One region of the Bacillus sp. 37MA genome, then DNA from elsewhere that is predicted to be linked to it. Evidence: riboswitches for the same ligand, from Rfam matches in the RefSeq annotation. Region 1 holds a riboswitch; the other holds the start of a gene.

What was found. A riboswitch is a leader RNA that binds a small molecule or an ion and turns the genes downstream of it on or off. The one in region 1 is predicted to bind cyclic di-GMP.
Region 2: another riboswitch for cyclic di-GMP. It lies ahead of A3M5_RS23555 (putative bifunctional diguanylate cyclase/phosphodiesterase); the one in region 1 lies ahead of A3M5_RS0105220 (hypothetical protein).

The regions. Positions count from the first base shown of each region.
Region 1 covers NZ_KB889752.1:934,853-939,073, forward strand. Annotated here, with positions in the region: gene A3M5_RS0105200 (GerAB/ArcD/ProY family transporter) at 1-601, shown strand, start outside; gene A3M5_RS24395 (YjcZ family sporulation protein) at 948-1,055, opposite strand; gene A3M5_RS25195 (hypothetical protein) at 1,846-2,013, shown strand; cyclic di-GMP riboswitch class I at 2,568-2,654, shown strand; gene A3M5_RS0105220 (hypothetical protein) at 2,707-3,030, shown strand; gene A3M5_RS0105225 (helix-turn-helix domain-containing protein) at 3,033-3,602, shown strand; gene A3M5_RS25710 (hypothetical protein) at 3,920-4,063, opposite strand.
Region 2 covers NZ_KB889752.1:242,471-246,691, forward strand. Annotated here, with positions in the region: gene A3M5_RS0101360 (class I SAM-dependent methyltransferase) at 1-708, opposite strand; cyclic di-GMP riboswitch class I at 1,183-1,269, shown strand; gene A3M5_RS23555 (putative bifunctional diguanylate cyclase/phosphodiesterase) at 1,566-3,902, shown strand; cyclic di-AMP (ydaO/yuaA leader) riboswitch at 4,059-4,198, shown strand.

The DNA.
Region 1 (4,221 bases):
TCTTGAAAACTTAAAACCGGTACTCGAAGAAGGACTTTCACCGGTGATCAAAACCGCTATTACCCAAACGTTGTACTTCCCATTTGGACAAATCATCGTCTTTGCGATGATCTTTCCTTATGTCAAGGAACATGAAAAAGTGAAACGCACCGGATTATGGGCAATGGGCATGAGTGGCCTTCTATTGGCCCTTGTCGCAGCAGGTAACATAAGTGTTCTCGGTGTTGATCTTACTTCACATGCACAATTTCCTTCTCTAGCTTCGATCCAGTCGATTGAAGTAGCCGGATTTTTGGAGCGTTTGGATATTTATTTTATCCTATTTGTGATGATCGGCGGTTTTTTAAACATAAGTATCTCTTTCTATGCGGCGGTGATGGGAGCGTCTCATTTATTTCATGTGAAACATCCTTCCCGTCTTGCTTATCCGATGGGCATAGTCATTTTACTTGCATCCATGGTCACTGCAAGCAATTATATAGAATATGTTCAACAATGGAGGGAGGTTTTCTCTCGGTATTTCGAACCCTCGTTCCAAGTCATCATTCCTATTCTTCTTCTCATCATTGCTTTTTTCAAAAACAGAAAGAAAGCAGCATAGAAAGAATAGGTTCCCTTTTTATCCATTATTCGTTATCGTCATTCGGAGTGTGTGTTTCTATAACTTAGACCTAACGGGGAAAAACATTATAGTGTTAAAAACTAAACATTTTATGTCACAGTTCGAACAAACTATGAAGCAATGAGGATGGGGCGAAATGTTGCAGGATGCGTAAAACGTTCACAAATATTGAATTAAAAAAAGCGGCTGTATTTACTTCATACAGTCGCTCAATATTAGATAGGTGGCTACAGCAGGGGGAGGAGGCAAAAGCAAAAGCAAAAGCAAAAGCAAAAGCTAGATTAATTCAAAAAGGTCTTACGGATAATAGGTTGCTTCCTAGCAGTCAGTATCCGCCACCCATGAAAGATGCGCCAACGATGATTAACAAAATGAACAAAACAACAATTAGCACAAAGCTAGAGCCGTATCCACCAGATTTTTCACAACTCATAATTATCACCTCTTTTTAAATATAGTATGAAAAAATAGAGCCGAGTCTTGTACGAATGGTTCTATAAAAATCAAAAAGTGTTATCTGCAACGATTACAGCCATGTGAGTGATTACGGTGACTATGTGATGGATTCATGTAATTTTGTGATGGATCCATGTGACATTGTGATGGATCCATATAGCCCGGATCTACGACGACGTTTCTTGTCACAGGCTGATAAATATGGCGAGGAACGTTAACAATATGCTGCCGATTAACATTCACGATTGGGTGAATGACAGGAACCTCGCGTTTAATGTAGGAATCATGAAATACACACTTTGGGGGACAAATTATTGGTCTAATAGGACGACACATCCAAAACACCTCCTTGTTTACTATAATAGATGCACTATGAAGCGATTTGGAAACGGACAAACATCATGGGTGAGATTTTAAATTTGTTAAAAATGACATACACACAATGCAGGTAGCTATCTGCTCTTTTGAAAAGAAGACGATTATCGTAGGGCATTTGAGCAAGTTGGAAATACTAGAGTTACGAGCTTCGGGATGGAAACACCAGAGGGAAAAGAGAAATGGGATTCTGATTGCGAGGTAAAAAGGGAGGAAGCTCGATGTCAGGAATTATCGATGACGGCCAGGCTTCCGGACAGCATGAAGTGGCAGTTTTTATTCACGGCGGCGGATCATCACAGGGGCTATGAAAAATATGAATGAATTAAGCAACAAAGAAAGTCGGCTGGATATAGTCGATATGATAATAGACTTGTTAACGGGGAATTGGCATGTATTTTGTAATTGTTCCAGGTGGATTTTGTGCATACAACATTGAAAGTTTTGAAATGCTAGATGAAGCGAAAGATCGGGTGAAAGAGCTCATTGAAGTAGGACATAGAATAGCACGGTTGGCGCAGAAAATCCCGATGAAAATCAAAGTGGCAGTCGAGTTTTAAACAAAAAATAGCCAGGTTAATACCTGACTGTAAAAGAGTTGAAAAATGACAAAATAGGGTTGGGATATGACGGGAAACCGTCGTATAAAAACAGTATACCCATTCTAGAAAAGTTTATACAAAAAGATCGAGATTTCTCCTGTCCAGGCGAATTTAGAGCGGGCGGAGCAGAAAATTGAAGATCGGAAAAACGGCAGCCTTTTTCTTGTTTCATAAGAAAGGTTACTTTGTGTCGTCAGGAAAAGGAAGTTTAGTCAAGTTTCTGCATTGTATAGGAATATGGTTCTATTACAGTAACGTTGTCAATTTTTATACGGCGATCAGTCAACAGTATTTAAGACATGTAAAATAGACTATAGAGTACCTTTGGTATGTATCTCCCCCATAAAATGAGTAACAATAGCTGAATTTCTTATTAAATGAACCAATAAGTCTCCTATAAATGAGTAAATATACTTTAATAAATAATGAGTAAAATGAACTTTAATAATTGAAATAATTACTATTTTTGTTGACGTGACATTATTCGACATGATTTAATGTATATAAATTCTTAATGAAAAAGGCAAACTTATCGAAAGGTAAGGACGCAAAGCCATGGGTCTAATGTTCTGGTGAATTATGACAGCCAGGTTGCCAAATAGGGCTTTAACCCCGTATTTGGATCAATAACTGTTTAAGGTAGGGTGAAAAATGCGGGGAGAAAAAAATGAATTAAAAATGAACGTTGAAAAGTTTTTTTTGTTATTACAAAACTATCCGGATGACTTTGATTCGACTTCAGTATTTGTAAGGTTTTTGCGATCTTTTTTAAGGGTAAATGCTCGCGGGAAAATGTTACCTACTATTGAAATAATGACATTGATAAAAGAGCAGAAACCTAATGTGTTTCGTTCGATGAGCAAACTTTCAGAAGAAGATAACATGTTAGCCTTTTTGACTAGTTTATCGATGGATTTTCAACAAGCAGAAAGCCGACTCCAATCCATTTACGAAGGTAAAAGAGTAGGGCAATAAGGATGAGACGAAAATGGACAGATAAAGATGTTTACTTTTTAGAAAAACGGGTTGGGAACTGCTCCTTATCAGCCATCGCAAGCCAACTTAATCGAAGTGAGACAGCTATTTCGTTGAAATTAAAGAGACTGGGCCTGGGGAACACTAAAAACGCTACGGGCTTCTTAACTAGTAGTGAGTTAGCTGAAGCGTTAAATGTGGACAGAAAAACAGTATACAATTGGATTCAGTTTCATGGACTTGAATCAACATCGCGTATAACATGTTATAAACGAAAATTTTACTTAATTGACGTTCATTCTTTTTGGAAATGGGCTGAACAAAACCAAGAGAAAATCGATTTCAGTATCATTGAAAAACATGCCCTGCCTCCTGAACCAGATTGGATAGATGAAGCTCGTCAGACTAGTACAGACAAGAAAATAAAGACATATAAACGTTGGACAACAAAAGAAATTGAACTCCTTTTAAAGTGGAAAAAAGAAGGGTTAAGTTTCAAAGAGATTGCCGAAAAGCTGAATAGAAGCAGAGTTAGCGTTGAGCGTCGTTACGCACGATGTCAAAATAGCTAATAGTAAGGTTTGGAGCGTATAGAAAAGAGTACAGATTCCGTGAGTACTCTTTTTTGTTGTACAGTTACTATATATGTGAGCAGGGTAAATTTTTAATTACTTTTATTTTTCGGAATAATTTCTTGTGCAGAAAAATAGAGGGTATGTGTTAAAATAACAAAAATTAAATATTAAAGGAAATGATATTTTTGTTTATTAAATCATCTATTCTTTTTCAATATCTCTCATTAAAGAGAAAGTCGGATTGAATCCGTTCATTCGAAAAGAAGAATAACAAACAGCCCGCCTACTCGTCATGAGTAGACGGGCGATTTTTATTATGATAATTTGTCTTTTTTAAAAGCTCTTAAATAACCCATTGACGCTGCATATGTTGCTGCTCTTGGCGGAATCCCTTTTTTCTTTAATTCATCCACAGTATTTTGAATCTTTTTCCTAGCATTCACATTATCTTGGTTCAAATAGAACAACTCCTTATTATTTTCTATTTTCCCTTTTTGTCTTTTACGAGTGTATAGCCACCCTGGACTTATTTTGTCAACTAAAAGAGGTAAGTATACAAAAAGGACCGGCAGCAGCCAGTCAATCTCGTTCAGTTTTATATTCAACTAGCCAGTTA
Region 2 (4,221 bases), 690 kb from region 1:
TTATTTGAAGCCACAACGAAACACACGAAAGCCAAGAGGGACAGTGGATTGATGTATAAAAGAGTGGTGATTATCCCATAAATCATACCATTCATCGCTAAGATTCTTCGATGGGTTCATATCGGTAATTTCCGTTTGGATGAGTTCAGAAGAGGGGGTTATCATGTCGATATGTGTAAATCCGATCTGTTGCAGTTTCACTTTCCACTCCTCTTCACTCAAAACTTCGTGTATGCCGTATAGGGTGCGCACTTTTTTTTGTACTTTTCTTGATAGTGGCTCTTCCGCTGTCATTTCAATAAGGATCATACGCCCATCCCTTTTTAATAATCTGAATAGTTCATTTAACGTCTTAGAAATAGTAGTAAACGTAATAACGGATTCCGCTATAATGAAATCAAAACTATTGTCTTTAAAATGTAATTTTTGTGCATCTCCTTCGATCACTTGTACTGTTGACTCTTGATTCTTGAAGCGTTCTCTTGCTTTTTCAAGCATAATGGGGTGATTATCTACGGCTGTCACTTGACAACCATATTTTTGATTTAGAAAAGCTGCTGTTTGTCCAGTTCCACAGCCAATATCTAAAACTGAACTGCATGGATGGATGATTTCATCTTGCAATAGAAGTTGTGTTAAAGGAAAACCACCAGGATGCGCTCCACCAATTCCAAAATAGGCTAATAAATCTAGATAGTTATGGCTCATCAAGTATCCCCTATTCCTAAAAATTTTTTGCTAGTAGTGGTACTATATATCAACTTATGTTGAACCTTAAGCGAGGTGCATGTGAAAATAATGGATTATTTTAAGTTCCACTGGCCAATCGATTTGTTTCTCTTCAAGTAAAAGAACCTAATACAACGCTTTTCAAAGATGTGTGATCTGTTTCAACTAAGTTTTCGAGCAGGTTTTTAATTTATGTCTACAGTTCGGTTTTCCCCAATGTCCTTTATCACTCCTGAAAGGTTTGTCCATAAACTCGTAGGTAGTAAGAATACTTCTGAGAAAAGTAGATTATACTGGTTTTGGTATTGAATATAAGATTATTATGTATATAGTTAGATCGACACTAAAGGAAAAACTATATAAAAAAATCAAGTTGCATCTCTATGTAAAAATGAATATAATCGGGACATAAGAGAACGATTATTCCTATTTTCACGTTATAAATAGGAAATTCTACGATAACGGCAAACTTATCGAAAGGTAAGGACGCAAAGCTACGGGTCTAAGGCCGTTAAAAGCTATGATCGCCGGGTTACCGAAAAGAATTGGAGATATTTAAAAAGGAACGATTTACATTTTTTTGTGATTATATCCCTTATTTGTATGCGCCCACCAATCTTTTTGGTGGGTTTTTTGTAGTTGAAATTAACAAGGTAATGGAAGACTTAAACAAATTTTAAATTGACGATCTTTTTAATAAGACGAAGAAGTGTACACGGATCTAAATCTTGTTTTATCAAAACCCAATTGTTCTTTTTCTTCATTGATATTCTTAAGAAAAGAGATTTGTCTAGCTATGCCTTCAGGGATAGCCTTTAATATGGAGGTATGAAAAAGTGACTACATTACTACGACAACCTGTGATGGTTTTTATAATAGCCATTATCATGTTATCTTATATTTGGATTTATTTCTTTCAAAACGATGAAATTATCAGAGAAACAGGCGTGTTCGTTCTGCAACTTATAGGAGTATCAGTGAGCTTTATTTGGGTGTATCAAACTTATGATTCATTAAAAAAAGAAAAGGACAAGGAAAGTAATTTCTGGCTATTGATAGGAATAGGTATGGTTCCTTATGGTGTAGCTTGGCTTATTTCGGGTTATTATCATCTACTTTTGCGAACAAACGCTCCTTATCCTGGATTTGATGATTATTTATGGATTCTCGCGTATTTGATTTGGATCATTGCTCTAATCTATAAACTGAAATTAGTTTTAAAGAAAACTGAAATTACTCGGTTCATATTTGATATTAGCATTTTTATGATTGTAATAATTTCTTTAATCTGGGAATTGCTTTTATCTAACGTTTTCCTTAATTTAAGTGGTAACTTCTTAACCGATGCAATTGGTATTGCCTATCCGGTGATTGACCTTACGTTGCTATTTGTTACTATTTTATTGTATTTTACTACCAGAAATAATGTTAGAAAAACGATTTTTACTTTTATTTCAATTGGCTTTACTTTTCAGATAATTGCTGATTTTATTTATGTTTATCAATCTCTCAATGGGTCGTACATAATTGGAGGTTGGATTAATCCTCTTTGGAACTTGACGTTGCTACTAAAAGGGGCTGCTGGTCTATACATTTTACATATTAAAAAATCATCAATACATGAAGAGGGATATTTTACTAAGATTAAGCACCATGATATTCTTTCGTATATATTGCTCTTGTCATTTCTAATCTATATGTTTTGTTACTCTTTTGATCATTTTGTTTTTATAGAGTATGCTTTTTTTATTGTTATATTTATGGTGATTACTAGACAGGTTATCGTACTGTTCCAGAAAGAAACAGCATTAGAGGAACTTAATGCTCTTTCAAAAAGTTTAGAAAAACAAGTAGAAAATAAAACACAAGAGTTGCAAAATGCTCTTAATAAAGTAAATAAAATGGCTAAATATGACAACTTAACAGGTTTACCGAACCGTTATATGCTTAATGAATGTCTTGACGAAACAATTGAGCGATGTAAGCAAAATAACAAGGAACTAGCCATCATGTTTTTAGATCTAGATCGATTTAAGATCGTAAATGATACAATGGGGCATCACACGGGCGACCTTCTTCTAATAGAGGTTTCCAAAAGGTTAAGACGTAGTGTAAGAGAAGATGATATTGTGGCACGACAAGGAGGCGATGAATTCATCATTCTACTTGAAGATATTGATAAAGATAGTGTGGCGCAAGTAGCACAACGAATTATTGATGAGTTTGTTCCACCATTTACCTTAAACAATAAAGAATTTTTTACAACGACGAGTATTGGAATTAGTATATTCCCTAACGATGGTCAAAATCAGGTAGACATCATTAAAAGTGCAGATAAAGCCATGTATTTAGCAAAAGAACGTGGCAAGAACAACTATCAATTTTATCGTGTAGTTAGTGATACTGTAAATCGAAAAATGATGTTGGAAGAAGGGCTGAGACGTGCCATTGAAGAAAGTGAACTGTATTTACATTATCAACCGCAAATTGATTTAAAAACAAGTGAAATGGTTGGAATAGAAGCTCTTTTAAGATGGGACCACCCCGAACTAGGAAAAGTTTCCCCGAATGAGTTTATTCCAATAGCAGAAGAAACGGGTCTTATCATTCCGATAGGGGAATGGGTTCTACGAGCAGCTTGTAAACAAAATAAAACGTGGCAAGTGGAGGGTTATCCTCCTATTAAAGTAGCTGTTAACGTATCTACTTATCAACTTAGGAGTCGTGATTTTCTTGAGTATGTAAAACAAGTTTTACAAGAAACAGGGTTACAGCCAGAGTTTCTCGAATTAGAAATTACAGAAAGTCTCATGCAAAATTTAATGGAAACTAGGATCATCATAAATAAACTAAAAAAGATAGGGGTAAACATAGCAATTGATGATTTTGGAACAGGTTATTCGTCATTGAGTGTTCTTAATCATTTGCCAATTGACGTGATCAAAATTGATCGAACATTTATTAACGATATGTTAACGAATTCAAATACCAGTGCATTGGTGAAAACAATGATCGAAATGGGGAAAAATTTAAACATTAAACTTGTAGCAGAAGGAATTGAAAGCGAAGAACAGAGAATAGTTCTAAAAGATTTAAAATGTCAAATAGGTCAAGGCTACCTTTTTAGTCTACCTATACCAGTTGAAGAGATGGAAAAATTATTAAATATGTAAGTTCTGTCAATTTCAATATCAGGCCTGAGATTCAAAATTATATATACATAAATATTGCGTTCATATATTTCAATTAAAGAAATCTATTTTTTTCTTTACAAACATTCATTTCGGGAGTATAGTAGCAATCATCAATTTAATATGTATATTGAATCATACCTAATACCGCTTAATCCATTGGAGTGGGGGACCCAATTTCGTGCAAACCACTAGGGGTGAATCCTTCGTTAGAAGGTAGGGCTACTTTCGAGGCCCGAATCCGACAGCTAACCCCATCAGCGTTTCAAAAGGAGGTTTGCTTTGTTGTTTTAAAGAACAC